DNA from 3 places in the Sulfitobacter sp. PM12 genome. Region 2 is predicted to be linked to each of the others. Evidence: riboswitches for the same ligand, from Rfam matches in the RefSeq annotation. Region 2 holds a riboswitch; each other region holds the start of a gene.
The links. A riboswitch is a leader RNA that binds a small molecule or an ion and turns the genes downstream of it on or off. The one in region 2 is predicted to bind cobalamin.

Region 1: another riboswitch for cobalamin. It lies ahead of bluB (5,6-dimethylbenzimidazole synthase); the one in region 2 lies ahead of AADW22_RS07060 (ABC transporter substrate-binding protein).
Region 3: another riboswitch for cobalamin. It lies ahead of AADW22_RS14715 (DUF1636 domain-containing protein); the one in region 2 lies ahead of AADW22_RS07060 (ABC transporter substrate-binding protein).

The regions. Positions count from the first base shown of each region.
Region 1 covers NZ_CP151529.1:1,053,522-1,061,233, reverse strand. The annotation lists gene murA (UDP-N-acetylglucosamine 1-carboxyvinyltransferase) at 1-1,118, opposite strand, end outside; gene AADW22_RS05095 (hypothetical protein) at 1,122-1,322, opposite strand; tRNA gene AADW22_RS05090 (tRNA-Thr) at 1,407-1,481, shown strand; gene AADW22_RS05085 (hypothetical protein) at 1,670-2,668, opposite strand; gene bluB (5,6-dimethylbenzimidazole synthase) at 2,907-3,587, opposite strand; cobalamin riboswitch at 3,637-3,815, opposite strand; gene AADW22_RS05075 (hypothetical protein) at 3,852-4,613, opposite strand; gene AADW22_RS05070 (BCCT family transporter) at 4,980-6,623, shown strand; gene hemP (hemin uptake protein HemP) at 6,982-7,146, shown strand; gene AADW22_RS05060 (hypothetical protein) at 7,143-7,619, shown strand.
Region 2 covers NZ_CP151529.1:1,476,473-1,484,184, forward strand. The annotation lists gene AADW22_RS07045 (catalase) at 1-60, opposite strand, end outside; gene AADW22_RS07050 (ABC transporter ATP-binding protein) at 165-932, opposite strand; gene AADW22_RS07055 (FecCD family ABC transporter permease) at 929-1,957, opposite strand; gene AADW22_RS07060 (ABC transporter substrate-binding protein) at 1,978-2,994, opposite strand; cobalamin riboswitch at 3,138-3,337, opposite strand; tRNA gene AADW22_RS07065 (tRNA-Glu) at 3,460-3,534, opposite strand; gene AADW22_RS07070 (SDR family oxidoreductase) at 3,719-4,666, opposite strand; gene AADW22_RS07075 (AraC family transcriptional regulator N-terminal domain-containing protein) at 4,834-5,730, shown strand; gene AADW22_RS07080 (zinc-binding dehydrogenase) at 5,786-6,118, opposite strand; tRNA gene AADW22_RS07085 (tRNA-Glu) at 6,234-6,308, opposite strand; gene recJ (single-stranded-DNA-specific exonuclease RecJ) at 6,384-7,712, opposite strand, start outside.
Region 3 covers NZ_CP151529.1:2,969,901-2,977,612, reverse strand. The annotation lists gene cobW (cobalamin biosynthesis protein CobW) at 1-611, opposite strand, end outside; gene AADW22_RS14715 (DUF1636 domain-containing protein) at 608-988, opposite strand; cobalamin riboswitch at 1,082-1,300, opposite strand; gene AADW22_RS14710 (cobyric acid synthase) at 1,468-2,928, shown strand; gene AADW22_RS14705 (biotin transporter BioY) at 3,024-3,569, shown strand; gene AADW22_RS14700 (mannose-1-phosphate guanylyltransferase/mannose-6-phosphate isomerase) at 3,645-5,066, opposite strand; gene AADW22_RS14695 (GDP-L-fucose synthase family protein) at 5,121-6,089, opposite strand; gene gmd (GDP-mannose 4,6-dehydratase) at 6,094-7,218, opposite strand; gene AADW22_RS14685 (phosphomannomutase/phosphoglucomutase) at 7,310-7,712, opposite strand, start outside.

The sequences.
Region 1 (7,712 bases), 420 kb from region 2:
TCGGTCGCCATCACCGGCGCACCTTTCAGCTTTTTGACGCCGTGCACCGTCGCGGTGCCGCCGTGGACCTCGATATCGGCCCCCATGCGGATCAGCTCGGGCGCGTGCATAAAGCGGTTCTCGAAGATTTTCTCTTCCAGCACCGAGGTACCGTCCGCCGTACACAGCAGCGCCATCATCTGGGCTTGCAGGTCGGTGGGGAAACCGGGGAAAGGTTCAGTCGTGACATTCACCGCGTTGATCACGCCATTGCGCCGCGCGACTTTCAGACCTTTGTCCGTCTCGGTCACGTCGATCCCTGCCGCGTCAAGCTTTTCGCAGAAAGCCGACAGCAGGTCGATGCGCCCGCCCAGCAATTCAACCTCGCCACCGCACATCGCAGGGGCGAGCATATAGGTGCCCAGTTCGATCCGGTCGGTCACAACACGGTGGGTCGCCCCATGCAGGCGGTCAACGCCCTGAATCTCGATCCGGCTGGTGCCGTCGCCTTCGATCTGCGCGCCCATAGCACGCAAACAATCCGCGAGATCCACGATCTCGGGCTCGCGCGCGGCGTTGTTGATCACCGTCGTGCCCTTGGCCAAGGTCGCGGCCATCATGATGTTCTCGGTCGCGCCGACAGAGGCAAAGGGGAAGTCGATGACCGCACCTTTCAAGGCCCCGCCTTGCGCCTTGGCGTGCAGATAACCGTCACGCAAGTCGATCTCTGCGCCCATCAGGGCCAGACCATCGGTGTGAATATCCATCGGACGCGCACCAATCGCGCAGCCGCCCGGCAGTGATACCTGCGCGTGCCCTTCGCGGGCCAGCAGCGGCCCTAGCACAAGGTTCGACGCGCGCATCTTGCGCACGATGTCATATTCGGCGCGCGTGTTGATCTCGCCATGGCAGGACATCGCCAGAACCTGACCGTCCTGCATCGATGTCACCTCTGCCCCAAGGGACCGCAGCAATTCGGTCATGGTGCGGATGTCGGACAGGCGTGGCGCGTTGGTCAGCGTCAGCGGCTCTTCGGACAGCAGGGTCGCGGGCATAAGCGTCAGACAGGCGTTCTTGGCCCCCGCAATCGGAATTTGTCCCGACAGCGCACCGCCGCCTTTGACCACAATCGAATCCATCCTTCAGCCTTCCTTGGTTTGGCCGGTCGGCCCGTTATCTGTCTGCGCGTTATTATTTTGCGTGTCGTCGCTTTGGCTTTTGTCGCTGCGCGCACGCGCTTGCGCCTTGCGTCGGCCCATATTGGCTTTCAGCGCGGCTTTCAGCCTGTCTTCCCGCAATACATTGGGTTTTGGCGGCTTTTGTGGGGCGGTATCCTTTGACATGTCGATTGTCTAGCGCAGCGGACCGATATGGTCCAGATTACGCTTGCACCATATTGCGAATGGGTCTAATCACCCGCCCACAGTGCTGGAGTAGCTCAGTGGTAGAGCGCGTCATTGGTAATGACGAGGTCGGGAGTTCAATCCTCCCCTTCAGCACCAGATCCCCCCTTTAAACATATCGCTTTGCCCTGATGCCTTATTTATCTGGCGTTGCGGTTTTGGCATGTGCCATGGATGCGCCTGAAGTCGTCGCAGCGTCCCCTGCCCCGAAACATCCCGAATCACGATGGCAGAAGAAAACCCCGACCGCTTGCGCCGCCGGGGTTTTGATTTTCACGTGAAGCAATTTAGCCGCGATATGTCAGACCGGCAAACAGACGGCCCTGATCGCGGTGGCGGCCCCCATGGACCGACCCTGCAACGGATGCCACACCGGCAATCAGCGACGCGGCGGCCAGTACAAAGGCGGTCAGGATACCGGCGTTACGTGCGGTTTGCGCAGCTTCAACCGCTGCTTCTTTCGCCTCTGCTGCGGCCTGTTCAGCCTCGGCCTTGGCAGCGGCTACAGCGTCTTCGACTTCCTGACGTGCTTCTTGCGCTTGGGTCACGATCTGATCCACACGCTCTTTCGCCTGGGCCTGGGTCAGATCGGTGCGTGCAGCAACAGCGCCGGCAAGATAGGTCCGGTCTTCCTCGCTGACCTCACCCGTGCGGTAGATATTCGCGACGATGCTGGCGGTCTGCTCTGCCAATTGCTCGGGATCGGCTGTCAGCGGGTCGACCTGATTGGGGCGCAAAAGCTGGTTCGACAGGTAATCTGTCGGATCATTCTTGGCCTCATCCGGGATTGCAGCACCCGCCGCATCGGCCAGTCCGGAGGCAGCACCTCCCACGGCAGAGCCCGCAGCTTCGACGACCGTACCAGCCGCTTTGCCCGCACCCGCTGCGACATTGCCCGCGGTATTGGCTGCAAAGCTCAGCGCGCTGGATAGCATCACGGCGGTGATCACAGAGCCGAGGCCCCAAACAACCAGACCGTTGATCCCGTCACGTGCAGTGACTTCATCATCCGTAGCGCTTTCGACGCGGCGGCGCATGCGGCCCGCGATATAACCACCGGCCAGATAGGAGGCGACGAGCGTGATCACCATCCACAGCGCGGTCAGCACCAGTTCAAGCGTCGATGAATTGTCAGTTCCGTCCAGCGTGATCGACGACAGGCCAAGTGCCGCGCCGAAGGTGGTCAGCAAAAGGCCGATCGCCACAGCGACAACAGTGCCCGCGAAAATTGCGGGCCAGTCGACATAGGATCCATCGGCAGTTTTTTCAGTAAGTGTCGTGTTCATGTAAATGCCTCCCCGGCGTTTGATTACGCCAAGCCGACCAGCGACAGCACCGCCATAACCACGACCACAAGACCAACGAGATAAATGATACCGCCCATTTTGAATACTTCCTCTTTGCGTGCCAGACGCGGGATGCACTGGCTTCACAAAGGCAACGTCAGGGAACCGGCATAGTTCCGCTGACCGCGCAAATTACCCGCATTGCGGGAGGTGGCAACGTGAGCGGGACGGGCGGGGACTACGGGTCGCCCTGCCACGTACCGTCAAAGATCATCTCGTCCACGGGGAGCCGTTTGCTCCAGCCTTTCACCTCGAGTTCGGGCGTCTGGTAAAGCTCGTCCACGTGCCCTAGACAGAGGTAGCCGACGATCTCTATCCGGTCGGGGATATTCAGCAGGTCACGCAGATCGGCATCGCGGAACACGCTGACCCAGCCCATCCCGATGCCCTCGGCGCGGGCGGCAAGCCAGAGGTTCTGGATCGCGCAGACGGTGCTATACAAATCCATGCTTTGATTATGGGTGCGCCCCAGCACGACCCTGCCGCCACGGCTGCGGTCACATGTCACGCAGATATTGACCGGCGCCTTGCGGATACCTTCGAGCTTCAGCGACCTGTAGGTTGTCTGGCGGTCGCCCTCGAACATCTGGGCGGCTTCCTCGTTGGCGCGGTTGAAGGCTTGCCAGACCTGATCGCGTGCGGCCTGATCGCGGATGACGATGAAATTCCACGGCTGTGACAACCCGACGGACGGTGCGTGATGCGCGGCGGTCAGTATGCGGTGCAACATATCCTCGGCCACTGGATCGGGTAAAAACTGATCACGTACATCGCGGCGGGTGAAGATCGCCTTGTAGACGGCGTCGCGTTCAGTATCTGAAAAAGGCGCGGCGGGTGCCAGCGCAGAGGGTATCGGCATTGTTCAGTCCCCAACAATACGTTTATGCGCCAATCCCGCTGTCCATGCGGGGCAAGCTGTACTGTCTGGCCGGTCTTCTGACTTAGGGTCGTTTGGTCCGCGCGCCTTCCCGGAATATTCCAGTGGCCTATGCGCAAACCATCCCCATTACAGCGTTGGGCACGTGCCGGAGTTTCACCAGCTTCCCGATTCTTCCGCGAGGCGGACACCAGACCCGGCCATTGGGCCACGGCTGTCCGCCCGGAACAAGCCCTAACGCGGGGATCAGCCGCGTTTGGTTGCGAAAATCTTCTTCATTACGGCGTCGAACTCGTTCCACGAGATGACGGCCTTGTTGCCCGCATAGCCGTGATAATAGGACCGCCCGTTAGAGGTCGGGAAACCGGCCCAGATACGTGCGAGGTTTTCCATAAAGCGGTGGCGGCTGATCTTGCCTTTCTTGAACGCGTTAAATCCCGCATCGACCAAAAGGATATCCGCCAGCCCATCCTGCACGGCCGAGGTAAAGCGGTCATTCTTGCTTAGCCCCGCCTGTCGCACCAGACTGCGCAGCGTGGATGGAATGAATTGGTATCGACCGATGGCATGCGGTTGGCCCGGCGTGCGGTCGATCCAGCGGTAGATCTCGCCGATGGTCATTTGCGTCGGACGCTGTGGCGGCAGCCGTTTGGCCCCGTATTGCACGGCGTCATAGCCCTTCGGACCCGCCTCGGCCCAAGCGATGAGGCTTTTGAGGTCCGCGGCCGTGCTGACCCCGCTGAGCTCTTGGAAAGACCGGCTGCGGCTGCTCACGGTTTTGGACCGGACCTGCGCTTTGGGCTGGACCTTATGGCGCAGCTTGATCTGACCCTGCCCTGCGGATTGCATGACGTTGAACGAGATGTCGCTTTGCATGGCAGAGCGCGCACCGGACAGGCTGAACCCTTCGGCGCTGACAGTGGTAGCGGCCAGAAGTGCCGCGGTTGCGATAATTGGTAGTGTGCAAGTAACTTTCATATCATCCCCCATGATGAAAAAATTTGTCATGGGACCATGGTGACCGCAGACGCCCGCGCTTTCATTTGCGCAAGCAGGTGGGTCGGGGCCATGGACGGATAGGACGGCATATCTTTTGGGATAGGGCGCTATCCCGCGGTGCGGTTGCCCCCTCCGTTCAGACGGGCTTGGGCGTTGAGGCACGCGGATCCGCCCCGGTGTTTCACCCGAATCCAAAGAGGGGATTCGCGGTAAACCACGGAAAAAACGCATAGCCCGCGACCCGCAAACGGGGCGTCAAGCCCGCATCCGGGGGCTAAGCCATGATATTCATTTACTTAATTCCCGCGCAGCGGTGGTCGTTTTGTCGGAGTTGCGCTATGATTAGTCGCAAATACATAAAATGGAGAGCATCTAATGACAGATGAAACGTCGCCGGGTATCCCGACACCCGACGGGGCCGCTGCCGTAATCGACACGGATTACGAGATCGGCCAAGACAACAAAGAAGGCAGCGTGGGGCCCTTCGGCTTCGACATTCACAACCCGGTCTTCGCGATCTCGGGTGTGTGTATTGTTGCCTTTGTATTCTATACACTCGCGCTGCCCGAACAGTCTGGCGCGCTGTTCACATGGCTGTTTTCGTCGGTGACAAAGGGCTTTGACTGGTTCTTTATCTCTGCCGGCAACATTTTTGTGCTGTTCTGCCTGTTCCTGATCGTCACGCCTTTGGGCCGTGTGCGTCTTGGCGGGGCCGAAGCAAGCCCCGACTATACCTACCTTGGATGGTTCTCGATGCTGTTCGCGGCGGGCATGGGCATCGGTCTGATGTTCTATGGCGTCTCTGAACCGCTATCGCATTTCTCGAGCTCCATGGGTGGCACAGCTGTTGGCGAAGACGGCCTGCGCACCGATTGGGCACCTTTGGGCGCGGCAGCGGGCGATCAGGCCGAAGCGGTGCGTTTGGGTATGGCGGCCACGATCTACCACTGGGGCCTGCACCCTTGGGCGATCTATGCCGTTGTTGGTCTGGCGCTGGCGCTGTTCAGCTATAACAAGGGTCTTCCCCTGACCATCCGCTCTGCCTTTTACCCGATCCTGGGGGAACGCGTCTGGGGCTGGCCCGGTCACGTGATCGACATTCTCGCCGTATTTGCAACGCTCTTTGGTCTGGCGACATCGCTTGGTCTGGGTGCCACGCAAGCCAACGCGGGCTTGAACGAGCTCTTTGGTGTGGCGGTTGGCCCCACAACTCAGGTTCTGCTGATCACCGGCATCACCGCGATTGCGACCGTATCCGTGCTGCGCGGCCTTGATGGCGGTGTCAAAGTCCTGTCAGAGATCAACATGGGTCTGGCGTTTTTGCTGTTGGCCTTCGTGCTGTTGGTCGGACCGACGCTGGCGATCCTGTCGACCTTCGGGTCATCGCTGCTGGCCTATGTGGAATATCTGCCAGGTCTGTCCAATCCGATCGGCCGTGAAGACGTGAACTTTATGCAGGGCTGGACATCGTTCTACTGGGCATGGTGGATCAGCTGGTCCCCTTTCGTCGGCATGTTCATCGCCCGCGTAAGCCGTGGCCGTTCGGTCCGCGAGTTCCTGACCTGCGTCCTGCTGATCCCGAGCCTTGTTTGCGTCCTGTGGATGAGCGTCTTTGGTGGCATGGCAATCGATCAGGTGATCAGCGACGGCTACACAGCCGCGCAAGAAGCCGAGCTGCCACGCCAGCTGTTCGCCATGCTGGATGCGCTGCCACTTGCCGGGATCACATCGCTGATCGGTATCGTCTTGGTCATCGTGTTCTTCGTGACCTCGTCTGACTCCGGCTCGCTGGTGATCGATACGATCACGGCAGGCGGCAAGGTCGACGCACCTGCGCCACAGCGCGTGTTCTGGTGCATCTTCGAAGGTGCCGTAGCGATTGTGCTGCTGCTGTCTGCAGGCGGGCTCAAGTCGCTTCAGTCGATGGTTATCTCTACCGGATTGCCCTTTACTGTGGTGCTGCTGTTCCTGTGCTACGCAATCTTCCGCGGCCTGCGCGCCGAGATGAAGACGCAATAACGCACCCCTAACCGACGTTTGTGCTTTGCCGGTCAAAGCGCCTTATACCCCCCCGCCGCCCCGTGCTGCGGGGGGTATTCTTTTGCACGACACAGACAAACAAAAATGCGCCCTAAGTATTCCGACTAAAACTGTCGGATTGACATACCCTATAATTTCAATCAGGTTTATGGAAACGTCTAGCCACCCCGCATGCGATCACGGGGACGCCCGACACATATGATGTGAGGAGTCCCACGATGAGACCATTCCCCAGAACGCAGACTGCCGTTCACCGTCAGGACCAAGCCGCAGGGCTGCCTGATGATCGGTGCCGCGTGCAACGTTCCTTTTCCATGACCATCGATAGAGCAGCCCTATGACATTCCATGCCCCCCCAAAGACCCAAGCCCCGATGAACGCGCTGCCGACCTACTCTGCCCGCGACCTGACCGAAGGCGGAGATCTGGCGCAAATCGTGCTGGATACCCAGACCTACACCTTGCGAATCACACGCGCTGGCAAATTGATCCTGACCAAATGAATGACGCACATCAGCACCCCGGCGGTGCCCCGGTAGGGTTCATCACAGAGCTGGACAGCCTTCAGGCCGCGTCGGTCATCTATTTGCGGATGTGGTGTGACGGGCCTGACGCACAGGAAAAAGTCAGCAGCGATTTTGCCAGCGTCCTCGGCCACACCAACGGGAGCAAGGCGCTCGCTACGTTTGAACAGCTATGCTCGCTTTGTGCACGGTTCGGGCGGCGGCCTTTGATGCGCCATTCGGTCACGTGCAAATGTCTGGGATCGGACGAATCCTGCTTTGCGAACTTCATCGCGACAGCCACGGACGGACAGCGCGAAGACGCGATGCTGATCGCGACCCTGCTGGTACGCGCCGATATGGCCCCGCTGGTGGCATCGCTTGCTGCGGATTTCGGGCTGGCGCTCAAACGGATGCGCCTGAGCGCACCAAGCGAGGTCGCGCAAATGGAAGCAGCACCGACGCTGCATTAACGGGCGTTTCCCGCGCCCGATCGACGCCTTATGTGCAACGCTACAACCCATTGAAATTTTTGTAAGGTTGCCGAAGTTTAATACTTGATTGTT
Region 2 (7,712 bases):
GCTTTGAACGCGAATGCCAGCGTCTGTGGTTGTGGGAGGGGTTTGCTTCTTGTCGGTCATCTGTAGCTACTCCTTCAGGGTCCACAGGCAAAACCTGTAGCGTGACGGATGGTTCCCGACCAAATGCGTAAGGAGTTGAATAGAAGTGTGGCCGCTTGGCGCGCTTAATGGGTCGCCGTGTGAAAGCGGATCACCTGCGCGTTATCCGCCGGATCGACAAGGAAATGCCCGCAGACGCCAAAGACCTCGCGCAGGAGGGTTTCTGTCATGATCTCGGAGGGGGTGCCGATGGCGCGCAGCTTGCCATCTTGCAAGACGCAAATCCGGTCGCAGAGCGTGGCTTGGTTCAGGTCGTGCAGGGCGATGATCGCCGTTGTCGGCAGGCGCTGGATCAGCTCAAGGATCGAAAGCTGGTGGCGGATATCCAGATGGTTCGTCGGCTCGTCCAGCAGCAGCACTTGCGGCCTTTGGGCCAGTGCACGGGCGATATGAACGCGCTGTTGTTCACCGCCCGACAGCGTGTGCCAGTGGCGGTCGCCAAAGCCCGACAGATCCACATCCGCCAGCGCCTGCGTGACGATGGCGTCGTCCCCTGCGCTCCACCCGCGCAGGGCGGACAGCCATGGGGTGCGGCCCAGTTCAACGGCATGGCGCACGGTGATGCGATCTGCGGTATCGGCGTGTTGTTCGACCAGCGCCAGCCGCTGTGCGATATCGCGCTGGCGCATCTTTGCCAGCGGTGCGCCGTCCAGCTCGACCCGCCCGCGCGAGGGTTTCTGAATACCGGCAAGCATATGCAGCAACGTGGATTTGCCCGACCCGTTCGGCCCGATCAGCCCCAGCTTTTCGCCCGGCCGCAAGGACAGGGACACGTCGTTGACGATGGCGCGGTTGCGCACCCGCCAGCCCAGTTCGTGACAGGACAGAATCATGGCGACGTCCTTTTGCCAATCAGGATCAGTGCAAAGACGGGCGCGCCGACCAAAGCGGTCACCACGCCGATGGGCAGCACTTGGCCCGGTACAATCACTCGGGAAATCACATCGGCAAAGACCAGAAACACCGCCCCCGCCAGTGCGGAAGCAGGCACAAGGATCGCGTGACGATGCCCCACGACGATGCGCATGGCATGGGGAATCACCAGCCCGACAAAGCCGATCGCACCTACCACCGAGACCATCACCGCCGTGACCAGCGCCGCCGTGCCGATCAGCAGCAGCTGCACGCGGCGCACCGGAATGCCCAAGGACGCGGCGCTGTCGCTGCCGAAGGTAAAGGCATCCAGCGCGCGGGCGTGCCACAGACAGGCCAGCAGCCCGATCATCGCCGCGGGCAGGGCGCTTAGTACATCGGGCCAGCGCACGCCCGACATATTCCCCAAAAGCCAGAACATGATAGCACGGGCCTGTTCGGCATTGGCCGATTTCGTGATCATCAGCGCGGTCAGGGCGTTGAACATCTGGCTGCCCGCGATACCGGCCAGCACGATCACGCCCGCGGCCCGCAGGCCCACACCGCCCCCTGCCGCCTGCGCCAGCAAAGCCACAAAAGCGAAAGCCACCAGCGCCCCGCTGAACGCACCGATAGACAGCGAAATGGCACCACCCCCCAGCCCGAGGATGGTCACCGCAACAGCGCCGGTGGACGCCCCCGCAGAGATGCCCAGCAGATAGGGATCCGCCAGCGCATTGCGCAGCAGTGCTTGCAACACGACGCCCGACAGCGCCAGACCGGCGCCACAGCACATTGCCACCACGGCCCGCGCCATGCGGTAGTTCCACACGATGCCCTCGTCAATCTTGTCGACCGCATAGCCCGCGTTCAGCGCCTTGTTGGCCAGCACCTTCAGCACCACCAGCGGCGGGATAGAGACCTCGCCGATGGCCGCACCAAACAGCAGTGTGGCCAGCAGCACCGGCGGGATGATCACCCACCAGTGCCACTGCGGCCTGCGCATCACAGAGCGGTCGATTGCGGTCATTCGGCTAGATCGAAACCGGACAGCGCGTCAGCCATCGTTTCCAGCGCATAGATCGCACGCACGGTCGGGTCCATCGCATGGGCGTCCATGGTGATGATGCGGCCCTCTTTCACCGCGGTCATCTCGCGGGCGACGGGGTCGTTCATCAGGAAGCTGCGTTTTTTCTCGATGTCATCCGCGGGGAAGCGGCGACGGTCCATTTTGGCAAGCACGATGAACGTCGGGTCGGATTTCGCCAGAGTCTCCCATCCGACCAGCGGCCATTCCTCGGCCGAGGTCACGACGTTTTCAACGCCAAGCTTGTCCATCATATAGGCGGGCACACCCTGTTGACCTGCGACATAAGGGTCCGCCGCCATCTCGGACGACGAGAACCAGAACAGCGCCGAGGTGCCTTGGGGCAGGTTCAGCGATTTGGCTTTCTCGACCGCCTTTGCCTCACGCGATTGCAGGTCTGCCAGCAGCGTGGCACCGGCGTCTTGCGCGTTATAGATCAGGGCGAGCTCTTCGATGCTGGTATACAGCTGCTGGGTCGTGAACAGTTCAGATCGCGTGCCGTCCGCGCCGACAGAATTATCCTTGGCCGCGCAATCGGTGGGCATCACATAGGTCGGCACGCCCACCTCGTGAAAGCTGTCGCGGGTGCCGACCATACCTTCGGGGCCGACGTGCCATTCATACATCACGGTGACCAGATCGGGGCGTTTGCCCAACACGCTTTCAAAGCTGGGGTCGTTATCCGCCAGCCGTTCAATCGCATCGTTGGTGTCTTTGAACTCTGGCAAAACGGGGCTGAACCAGACAGAGGTTCCCGCGATCCGGTCCTGCTGGCCCAGCAGATACAGGATCTCTGTCGTGGATTGCCCGATGGTCACGGTGGTCTGGGGTGCCGCGTCAAAGCTGAGCGTATGGCCGCAGTTGTCGATGGTCAGCGGATAGTCTGTCTCTGCGCCAAGCGCGGTGCTGCCCGCAAGGCTCGCAATCAGGGTCAGGCTCGAAAAAAATGGTTTCATATCAAGGGCTCCGGTTGGTCCGATGCCGGGGTCTTTGAATAGAAAGAGAAGGGGCCAGCCAAATGGCGCGCGGGCGCATTTTGGTCTGCGCGTAAGGTAATATCCGGTCCCATCATCATCCTCTCCCGAGCAACCCCGCCCGGTGTTTCAGGTTCAGTGTCGGCAGGTCTCCTGACTGACGGATCGCGGCTGTCCCCGCCTTCCCGGACCTTGAGGCCCAGTGGCATGATGGAGGTAGCTCACCGTCTACAGTTGCGGGGGCAGTTCCGGTTCATCCACACCAAAGCGCGGATGGCGAATTCCCTATTATTTCCCGAAGGAAACCGACCCGGTTTCGATGACAGTTGTCCGCCCACCCGTCAAGTTGCGTTTTTGCGGTCGTCATCGCGGGACAAAGGCAAATAACGCAGGCCACGGTTCCGCAGAACGGGCGAGAGGCAAATAACAAACGGATGGAAAACCAAGTGGCAGCCCGTAGGGGAGTCGAACCCCTCTTTTCAGGTTGAAAACCTGACGTCCTAACCGATAGACGAACGGGCCACTTAACTTGTGAGCGCTTCTTTAGGCAAAGCCATCGGCGGGCGCAAGTGCAAGCCGCATGAGAAATTGGGGAAATACGGCAAAAAAATCACATCTTCTGATGCCATATTCCAAGGGGCGTATGGCGAGGGGGAATCGCCGTGTGAAACGCGCGCCGCGCTCGGGATGAGGGCGCGCGTTTCCCTTAGATTTCCCAGTGAAAACCTGTCGCTTTTTCGGAGACGGTCCAGAGTTTCTCCATCACGGGTTTGTCGTAGGCATGGGGGTTCAGGGTGCCTTTGCCAACGGGCCCTCCGGTTTGCAGCCATCCGGTCGGGCCATAAAGCGCGCGCTGCGCCAACCCGTCTTCGGTCGCGCACATGACTTCGGGATACGCGCCTTTTTCGGCGGATTGCACCATTGGCGTCTTGCTCATCATCCACCAGGTGACCCGTGTGAAAAGCCCGCCGCTTGTGCTGATCAGCGAGGTCGCCGACGCGCCGGGGTGACAGACGTATACCTCAACGCGGCTGTCGGTGGCTTTCAGCCGGTCCTGAAGCTCATAGGCAAACATCATCTGCGCCAGCTTGCTTTGGCTGTAGACCGCGTTGGCGCTATAGTTCTTGTCCCAGTTCATGTCGTCGAACTGTATCGTCTTGATCCCCATGTTGTACCCGAGGCTGGACACCACAACGATCCGGCCCGCACTTTCCTGAATGCGATCAAACAGCATCCCGCACAGCAGGAAGTGCCCATAGTGGTTGGTGCCAAGCTGGCTTTCGAACCCGTCAACGGTCAGCTGCTGTGTCGGCACCTGCGCGATGGCAGCGTTGCAGATCAGCGCGTCAATCCGGGGAACGGTGCGTTTCACCTCCTCCGCCGCGGCGCGCACGCTGGCCAGATCAGACAGATCCATCCGCACAAAGCTCACCTCGGCGTTGGCACCGAACGTGTCCTTGAGCGTTTTGATCGCGGCGATGGATTTGTCGGCGTTGCGGTTCAGCATGACGACTTTTGCCCCCTTGGACAGCAGGATGCGCGTGGCCTGAAAGCCCGCACCGGCCGTCGTGCCGGTGATGAGATATGTTTTCCCCTTGAGCGATCCAAGGCGATCAGGTGTCCAGCCTTTGGGTCCGAAAGTCGTGTCCTTCATCGTCATGTTCCTTTTCGATGTCAGCGCGGCAGCGATGCGCGGTGTGTTTGGTGTTGAAGGGTAAATAGCTCTCGGCTGGCTCTCAAAATAGGCGAGATCGTCGCGAATACTTGCCTGATTGTATCACGCGCTTGTGAAAGGCCGATGTGACGCAGTAGATTGCCCTCATGAGCAAAGACCAGATCAGACAGCTAATCCGGAACAACGCGACCCAAGAGGGGCTGACGGGAGCCGGCATTGACGGGGTGCGCCTGTTTCGGGCCACGCAGGCGATTCATTGCGTGCCGGCGGTCTATGAACCCAGCGTTATTGCTATCGTCAGCGGGGCGAAAGAGGCTGTGCTGGACGGGCACAGGTACATCTATGACGACAGCCGATATATGTGCTGCCCGATGTCGATGCCGGTGAAGGCCGGCGCGCCGACCGCCTCTGCCGAAAGCCCGCTCTACGGGGTTATCATTTCGCTCGATAAGCGGATGATGACAGAACTGTCGATGGAGATGGAAAATACCGGCAATGTGATTCCCGAGGTCAAAGGCGGTTTGCGCGCGCAGGGGATCAGGCTGGCCGCTTGGGATGATGCCTTTGCCGACGCGCTGCTGCGTTTGCTGCAATTGGGTGGCAATCCGGCGGATACGGCGATTCTTGGCGAGGCACGGCTGCGCGAGCTTTACTACGCGATCCTAAAGGGGGAGGCAGGGAGTTTTGCCAGACAGGCCTTCGGCGCGGGCAATGCGATTGCACGGTCGATCGCGCATGTATCCTCTCACCTGGACGCGCCGATCTCTATTGATGATATGGCGTCCCGCGCCGGGATGAGCCGCGCCGCATTTCATCGCAAGTTCAAACAGGTGACGACGATGGCCCCGATCCAGTTTGTCAAATCCATGCGGCTCAACAATGCGGCGATGAAGATCGCAGGCGGCATGTCGGTGAACGAGGCGGCGGTCGATGTGGGATATGTCAGCCCGTCGCAATTCAGTCGCGAATTCAGGCGGATGTACGGGCAATCCCCGCGCCAATGGGGGGATGCCCAGCAGTTTCCGGTTGAAATGGGCCAATAAGGGGCTGCCATCGTCTGTATGTTGGCAGCGCCTTTTCACAAGTCTGGTGCTATGATCAGACGTCTACAACCACCTTGCCGATGGCTTGCCCGCTGGTCAGGCGGTCATAGGCCCCGCCCACCGTATCAAGGCCGAATCTCTGGTCATCAAGCAAGGGCTTCAGCGCCCCTGCGTCCACAATCTCTGCCAGTTTGGGCAGGTCGGCAGCTTCGAACGTCGCGTCGTCACCGTAGGCGGTAAGGGTCATGGCTTTCATAGTGGTCATCCTCGAGTGTGTCTGATGCCCCCTATCTAATGACTGCCCTGATTTATGTAATTGACCTAATTTTGAGTTCAGTTTTCTGATTGTGGATATAAAAGGCGAGGCGTAAACCGCCGTCAGAGACATCAGAGCTTAGCCGTCCAGTCCGCCGCGCGAGATCAAACAGCGCAGAAACAGCGGCAAACACATCTCGCCCAAGATCATGGCGCATTGTCTTCAGAATGTCGGGTAAGGGCACAAGTGGCAGCCCGTAGGGGAGTCGAACCCCTCTTTTCAGGTTGAAAACCTGACGTCCTAACCGATAGACGAACGGGCCACTTAGCTTGTGAGCGCTTCTCTAAGGAATGCGGCGCAGGCGCGCAAGCAGAAATCGAAAGAAAATGAAAAATTTTTACGCAGGTGCCGCATCTTCCAGACGCAGCTGCACAGACTGTCGGCCGCGCCACGTATTGATGTCCAGACGGCCCGCCAGATGGAACCGTGCACCACCGTGGTTTTCCAGTGCCGGGCCAAGCGGGCCGTCAAATGCACCAAAGGCGATGGCGTCCATTTTGGTGTTGTTGCCGTCGCCGAAACTGATCTTGAGGTGGCTTTCACCCACCCGCTTGGCAAAGCGTATCTGCATGTCGGCAAAGGCATATCGCGGGGCAGGGGCACCGGCCCCGAAGGGGCCTGCCTGTTCCACCTGCTGCGCCAGTTCCACCGTCGCGGCGGCGGGCATCAACATGCCGTCCAGCTTCAGGTCTGCCGCGCCAGCCAGATGCGCGCCCTGCTTGGCCAGTAGCTCTGACAGCCGCGCCATGGCGGCGTCCAGCTTGTCTTCGGCCACGGTCAGCCCGGCGGCCATTTTATGTCCGCCGCCCTTGATCAGTAGCCCCTCGGCTGCCAGCCGCTGGATCGGCGCGCCCAGATCGATCCCCGAGACAGAGCGGCCAGAGCCTTTGCCGATGCCATCCTCGAACCCGATCACGATCGACGGCCGGTTCGACGCCTCTTTCAAACGCGAGGCGACGATGCCCACCACGCCCGGATGCCAGCCCGCGCCCGAGGCCCAGACCAAAGGCGCGTCAAAGCCGCGGGCCTCTGCCTGATCCAGCGCGGCGGCGCGAACGGCGGTTTCAACATCGCGGCGCTCGGTGTTCAGCAGGTCCAGCTTTTCGGCAAGCGACTGCGCCTCATGGGGATCATCGCAGGCCAGCAGCCTTGCCCCCAGATCCGCTTGCCCGATGCGCCCGCCCGCGTTGATCCGCGGGCCAAGCAGAAACCCAAGATGATAGGCCGCCGGGGCCGTATCCATCCGCGCCACATCGGCCAAGGCGGCAAGCCCCAATCTGTCGCGCCGCGCCATGACGCGTAGCCCCTGACGTACAAAGGCGCGGTTCACGCCGATCAACGGGGCGACATCGGCCACCGTGGCCAGCCCCACCAGATCCAACAGCGCCATCAGGTCAGGCCCGTGTGTGCCCGCTTCGCGCAGTTGGCGCCCTGCCTCGACCAGCATCAAGAACACCACTGCCGCGGCACAAAGATGCGCCAAGGCACCGTCTTCATCCTGCCGGTTGGGGTTCACCACGGCCAAGGCGTCGGGCAGGGTCTCTCCGCCCAGGTGGTGGTCCAGAATAACGACATCCGCGCCTACCGCCGCGGCCACCGGCCCATGAGACAAGGTCCCGCAGTCAACGCAGACGATCAGATCATGGGCCGCGGCCAGTTCGGCCAT
Region 3 (7,712 bases), 1.5 Mb from region 2:
TGCGCCTCGATCACCTTGCGCGCGGCCTCTACCCCGTCGGGGCCCGCCAGATCGGCCTTGGACAGCAGCACGATGTCGGCGCAGGCGATCTGGTCCTCGAAGACTTCGGACAAAGGCGTTTCATGGTCCAGACTGTCGTCAGCATCGCGTTGCGCGGCCACGGCCTCCAGATCGGGGGCGAACTGCCCGCTGACCACGGCTTCGGCATCGGCCAGGGTGATCACGCCGTCCACGGTGATGCGCGACCGGATCGCTGGCCAGTCAAACGCCTTGAGCAAGGGTTTGGGCAGCGCCAGCCCCGACGTCTCGATCAGGATGTGATCAGGCGTTTCGGGCAGGGCCATCAGGGCTTCGATGGTGGGGATAAAGTCATCGGCCACGGTGCAGCAGATACAGCCGTTTGCCAGCTCGACGATGTTCTCGGCGGGGCAATTGTCAATCGCGCAGGATTTCAGGATGTCGCCATCCACACCGGCGGTGCCGAATTCATTGACCAGCACGGCCAGACGCTTGGAGCCCGCGTTCTCCATCAGGTGACGGATAAAGGTGGTTTTGCCAGCGCCCAGAAAGCCGGTGATCACGGTAACGGGGATTTTGGTAAGGTTGGTCATTCGGTAGGCTCCTGTGGGGGAATGCGGGCGATGGATTGTTTGCGGAAGACCACGGGGCGTTCGCGCCAGGGCACCACGCCATCAGAGGTCTGGGCATAGGCAGAGACGCCCTTCACGATATCGGACAAATGCGCGTCAGTGTCGAGATCGCCGTACACATAAGTCCAGCGCGACGGGCCACCCGACAGGACCATCGAACAGCCCCGCGAACAGGCCGACAGACATTCGGCTCCGCGCAGCTGCACACCGTCGGGCAGATGCCCCGACAGCGCGTCAAACAGCTGTTGCCCGGGGCGCGGCGCGTCCTCGGCGGTGATCTGACCTGCGCGACAGGTGGTGCAGATGGTGACGGTGACCGGTTGATCCGTGGTGGTCATATCTTGCCTCATACGTCGATGGGCCAAGGGGGATCGCCAGCAGCGAACGACATGCGAACAGCGTTCTAGGCCAGTCGCGAAACACCCCGTTCGCCCGTTACAAACTATGCTGGCAGGTCTCCCGGCTTGCGGATCTAAGGCAGCTTGCCTTGCGAACCTTCACCTTCCCAGCCTGCGGGCCAGTGGTTGAAAGCTCTCTCCGGTCACGGTCGCGGGGGCGGCTGCGCTTGGCGCTGACCCAAGGCTGGATCAATGCGTATCGCGTTCCCTCTTCGCCTGTCTGGGACAGGAACCAACATACGCCCTGCATTGGTCATTTGCCCGCCCCTGTCAAGCTGCGCCTGTCATAACGCAGGGGTCAAACCCGCTTTGCGCGGATTTTCCCGATGGTGGCCAATGCGCAGGGGGCACCCGCGGATGCTTGACGGGATCACCGCAGGCTGACACCAAGGGCTGCACAAAAAACACGAGGTCCCGCCATGCCCACCCGCGCCATCATGATCCAGGGCACCGGATCGAATGTGGGGAAATCCATGCTGGTGGCGGGCCTGTGCCGCGCGGCCACGCGTCGGGGGCTTTCCGTCGCGCCGTTCAAGCCGCAGAACATGTCGAACAACGCCGCCGTCACCGAGGACGGCGGAGAGATCGGCCGCGCCCAGGCCCTGCAAGCGATTGCCTGCGGGCGGCCCCTGTCGGTGCATATGAACCCCATCCTGCTGAAGCCCGAAACCGACAGCGGGTCGCAGGTGATCGTGCAGGGGCAGCGCCATAGCACCCTGCAAGCGCGTGACTTCAGCAAGGCCCGCGCAGGGTTGATGGCTCCCGTGCTCGAAAGCTTCGGCATCCTCGGGCAAAGCGCCGATCTGATCATCGTCGAAGGCGCCGGCAGCCCGGCTGAGGTGAACCTGCGCCAGAACGACCTTGCCAATATGGGCTTTGCCCGCGCCGCAGGTGTACCCGTTGTCTTGGCCGGAGACATCAACCGTGGCGGCGTCATCGCCCAGATCGTGGGCACCCAAGTGGTGATGGACCCAAAGGACGCGGCGATGATCACCGGCTTTCTGGTCAACAAGTTCCGCGGCGATGTCAGCCTTTTTGACGACGGCTACCGCGAGATTGAACGCCGCACCGGCTGGACGGGGTTCGGCACATTGCCGTGGTTTGCCAACGCGCATCTGCTGCCCGCCGAAGACGCGGTGGACCTGTCGCGCGCCCCCTCCGACGGGGGGTTCCACATCGTCTGCCCCATGCTCTCGCGCATCTCGAACTTCGACGACCTCGACCCGCTGGCGGCGGAGCCGTCGGTGCGGCTGACCATGGTCCCCCCCGGCACGCCGCTGCCCGCGGACGCCGATCTGGTGATCCTGCCGGGCACGAAATCCACCCGCGGCGATCTGGCTTTCCTGCGCGCCCAAGGCTGGGACATCGACCTTTATGCTCATGTGCGGCGCGGCGGCGCGGTGCTGGGAATTTGCGGCGGCTACCAGATGCTGGGCCGGTTTATCGAGGATCCGCAGGGCTTCGAGGGCCCCGCAGGGCGCGAAGAGGGGCTGGGCCTGCTGGATGTCGAAACCCGTATGGCCCCGGATAAGACCCTGACCCGCGTCACCGCCGACCATGCCGCAACGGGCACGCAGATCGACGGCTATGAAATCCACATCGGTCAGACGGTGGGGGCCGATTGCGCCACACCCTTTGCGCATATCAACGGCATCCCCGACGGGGCAGGATCGCGCGATGGCAAGATCACCGGCACCTATCTGCACGGGCTCTTTACCAACGACAGTTTCCGCAGTGCCTGGTTGGCGCAACTGGGGCTGGGGGCAGGGCCGACCTCCTACAGTCAGACCGTGGAAGATACGCTCGACGCGCTGGCCGACCATATGGAAACCCATCTGGACGTGTCCGCCCTGCTGGCCTGTGCCGCACCGGTTGCATAACGCCCGCGCTGACCTTTGGTCACGATCACGACGCTTGCTTAATTTTGTGATCGCGGGGATACATGCCGTCAAATTTACGCAAAGGACCCTTTGTTATGGAACGTAACCTGACCCTCGTTGCGCTGTTCGCTGCCCTGATTGCAGCACTTGCGTTGATCCCGAAATTCTCGCTTGGCTTTGGCGTGCCGATCACGGCGCAAAGCTTGGGCATCATGCTTTGCGGGACCGTGCTGGGGGCCAAACGCGGCGCGCTGGCCGTGCTGCTCTTCTTGCTGCTGGTCGCTTTGGGGCTGCCGCTTCTGGCCGGTGGTAACGGTGGGCTGGGTGCCTTCATGCTGCCGTCCTCGGGCTTCCTGATCGGCTTCCCCGTGGCGGCTTTCGTCACCGGCCTGATCGTCGAAAAATGGTACGGGCCCTCGCTGACCATCGTTGCGGCGGTTGCTTCGGTCATCGGCGGGATCGTCGTGCTTTATATCTTCGGGATCATCGGCCTGTCGATCGCGCTGGATAAATCGCTGCTGGAATCCGCCGCGCTGGTGACCGTGTTCATTCCCGGCGACCTGATCAAAGCAGTGCTTGCAGGGTTTATCACCAGCGGTCTGGCCAAAGCGCGCCCTGCCAGCGTCCTGTCGCGCAGCTGATCCGACGCAAAGCCTGAAACAGCGAAAGCGCCCCTAGAGGGGGGCGCTTTTTTCGTTGCCAAGGCAGACGAAGCCTTACCCCCGCGCATAGACATCCTCGTAGCGGATAATATCGTCTTCGCCAAAATAGCTGCCGGTCTGCACCTCGATCAGCACCATAGGTAGTTTGCCGGGGTTCTCCATCCGGTGCACGGAGCCAAGCGGGATGTAGACTGACTGGTTCTCGCTGATTAATTTGATGGTATCGTCCACGGTCACTTTCGCGGTGCCTTCGACCACAATCCAATGTTCCGACCGGTGGTGATGGCTTTGCAGGCTCAGGGCAGCACCGGGGTTCACCACGATGCGTTTCACCTGAAACCGCCCGCCGATCACAAGGCTTTCATACCAGCCCCACGGGCGGTAATCGCGCGGCAGTTGGACCGCTTGGCTGGCATCCCGCCGTTTGAGCGCCTCAACCGCTTCCTTCACCCGCTGCGCTTGCGATTTATCCGCCACCAGCACCGCATCGCCCATAGCGACGGCGATGATATTGTCCAGCCCGATGCCGACCAGCTGCAACCCGTCGGTTTCAGACCGCAGCAGCGTGCCCGCACAGTCAATCGCGGTGGCATTGTCCGAACAGACATTTCCCGCCGCGTCAGGCCCGCTTTCCAGCCAGACCGCATCCCAACCGCCCAGATCGGACCATCCGGCGGCGAACGGCATCACCGCGAGGTTATCCGCCTTCTCCATGATCGCATAATCGATAGAGATATCATCGGCTTGCCCCCAAGCCTCGGGCGCGAGACGGGTCAGCCCCAGATCAGAGGTCGCCCCGTCAAGCGATGCGCGCACCGCGCGCACCATCTCGGGCGCGTGGGTCTGATAGGCGTCAATAATCGTCTGCGCCGTGAACAGGAAGATCCCGGCATTCCACAGAAAATTCCCCGCCTGCAGCATCCCCTGCGCCTGTGCGCGATCCGGCTTTTCGACAAAGCGCGCAAGGGGTTGCGGGGTTTTGGCACTCGCATCCGCCCCCTCGGCCAGCTCAAGATAGCCATAGCCCGTTTCGGCCCGCGTAGGCGTGATGCCAAAGGTCACCAGATCACCGGCCTGCGCGCGCGGCACCGCGGCCTGCACCGTCTGGGCAAAAGCATCGCAGTCGGGGATCACATGGTCCGACGGCGCGACCAGCATCAGCGCTTGCGCGTCAGTGCGCGCAATATACAGCGCCGCGGCAAGGATCGCAGGGGCGGTATTGCGCCCCTCCGGTTCGATCAGGATCGCCTGCGCCGCCCGTTCCACCTGCGCCAGTTGTTCGGTCACGATGAACCGGAACGGGTCGCCCGTCACCACAATCGGAGGGGCGAATCCGGGGCCGGTCAGACGCTTGGCCGAAATCTGGAACAGGCTTTCATCCCCCATCAGCTTGGCAAACTGTTTGGGGTAGCATTTGCGCGACAGGGGCCAAAGACGTGTGCCCGACCCGCCGCAAAGGAGAATAGCGTGCATCATGAGAGGCAGTTAATCTGAAAAATTCTAACGAGAGATTAATCAAATACTTTAGATTTAGCTGCGCAGGTGATCCTGTCGCAAAAACCAATCATACGTCTCGCGCAGCCCGTCTTTCAGATCGATCCGCGCGCGCCACCCCATTTTCGCCAGACACGAGACATCCATCAGCTTGCGCATCGTCCCGTCTGGCTTTGACGTGTCAAACACCAGCCGCCCTTTGAACCCCGTTACCTCGGCCACCATCCCCGCCAGCGCCGCGATGCTGATGTCGCAGCCCGTTCCGACATTGATATGGCTCAACATTGGTTGCGTATTGGCCGCGTACACGTCATGCGGCAGGTCCAACACAAACAGCGACGCTGCCGCCATATCGTCCACATGCAGGAATTCCCGCATCGGTTTGCCGCTGCCCCAAATCACAACCTCCGCCGCCCCGTCGCGCGTGGCCTCGTGGAAACGACGGATCAGGGCGGGCAAAACATGGCTGTTTTGCGGATGAAAATTATCCCCCGGCCCATAGAGATTCGTTGGCATCGCACTGCGATAATCCACGCCATATTGCCGATTATAACTTTCGCAAAGTTTAATGCCCGCGATCTTGGCGATGGCGTAGGGCTCGTTCGTGGGCTCAAGCGGGCCGGTCAGCAGGGCATTTTCGGCCATCGGCTGCGCCGCGTCACGCGGATAGATGCATGAACTGCCCAGTTGCAGCAGCTGTTGAACACCAGCGGCAAACGCATGATGGATCACATTACATTCGATCATCAGGTTTTCGTAAATAAACTCAGCGGGATATGTGTTGTTCGCCATGATCCCGCCAACCTTGGCCGCGGCGAGGATCACCACATCCGGCGCCTCAGAACGCATAAAGTCACGCACCGCCGCTTGATCGGTCAGGTCCAGTTCTGCACGGGTCCGCGTCACCAGTTCCAACGCCTCCCCAGCGTCCTTGCGCGCCTGCAACTGCCGCAAGATCGCCCCGCCGACCATGCCGCGATGCCCAGCGATATAGATCTTCCGCATGGGCCTACCCGTTCTCGAGCGGGATCGGCAGATCCAGCCCGTGCTCTTTCAACAACGCATGCCGCCGTGCGACCTTGAGGTCATTCGCCACCATCTCTGCACACATCTCTTGCGCGGTGATTTGCGGTTCCCACCCGAGCTTCTTCTTCGCCTTCGCCGGCGAGCCCAACAGCGTCTCCACCTCGGCGGGGCGGAAATACTGCGGATCAATGCGCATCACCACATCGCCGGGGCTGACCGCGGGGGCATCCTCCCCAATGACGCTATCGACAACAGCATATTCATCCACGCCCGTGCCTTCAAACCGCAGGCTGATCCCAAGCTCTGCCGCCGACCACGTGATGAACTGGCGCACGGAATACTGCACGCCGGTGGCGATCACGAAATCGTCTGGCACGTCCTGCTGCAGCATCATCCACTGCATGCGCACATAATCCTTGGCGTGTCCCCAATCGCGCAGCGCGTCGAGGTTGCCCATATAAAGACACGCCTCCAACCCCTGCGCGATATTGGCCAAGCCGCGCGTGATCTTGCGCGTGACAAAGGTTTCGCCACGGCGGGAGCTTTCGTGGTTAAAAAGGATGCCGTTGCAGGCATAGATCCCATAGGCGGCGCGATAATTAACTGTGATCCAATAGGCGTACATCTTGGCAACCGCATAGGGGCTGCGCGGGTGAAAGGGTGTTTCCTCCGTCTGTGGTGTCTCTTGGACCAAGCCATACAGCTCAGAAGTTGATGCTTGGTAAAAGCGGGTCTTTTTTTCCAACCCCAGAAACCGGATCGCCTCTAGCAACCGCAGGGCCCCGTTGGCGTTCACCTCTGTCGTATATTCGGGCGTCTCGAAACTGACCGCGACATGGCTTTGCGCGCCAAGGTTATAGACCTCGTCCGGCTGCACCTCGCGCATGATCCGCGTCAGGTTCGAACTGTCGGTAAGATCGCCATAATGCAGGATCAGATCGGGGTCATCCTCGTGAGGGTCTTGATAAATATGATCAATCCGCTGCGTATTAAGAGATGACGACCGCCGCTTGATCCCGTGCACCTCGTATCCTTTGTCCAGCAACAACTCCGCCAGATAGGACCCGTCTTGACCGGTGATACCGGTGATCAGCGCGCGTTTTACCATCAGGGCCCCTAAACGAAAAATGTGCCTGCCCGAGGGGGCAGACACATCTGTATTTACTCAACTTAGAGGATTCTGGCGAGTCTTGATGCAATCAGAAGGTTTGGTCGTAGTCGCCAACCTCCGGCTCTGTCCGGATCACCGCGTCCAGATCGGCAAAGATTGCGCGCAATTCTTCCTCGGATTCAGAGCTTTCGCAGACCACCACAAGGTTCGGCGTGTTCGAAGAGGCGCGCACCAGCCCCCAGCTGCCGTTGTCCAGGATCACCCGCGCGCCATTCACGGCCACGACCTCTTTCACGGGGCGGCCGCCCAATTCGGTCACGTCTTTCAACTTGGCGACGATCCGGTCGAGGATATCGTATTTGTCCTCATCCGACGCATAGGGCGACATGGTGGGGGTGGAATATGTGTGGGGCAGGGCGCGGCGCAGGTCCGACATCTTCATGGCGGGGTTGCGGTCCATCAGTTTGCAGACCTCGACCGCGACGCGCATG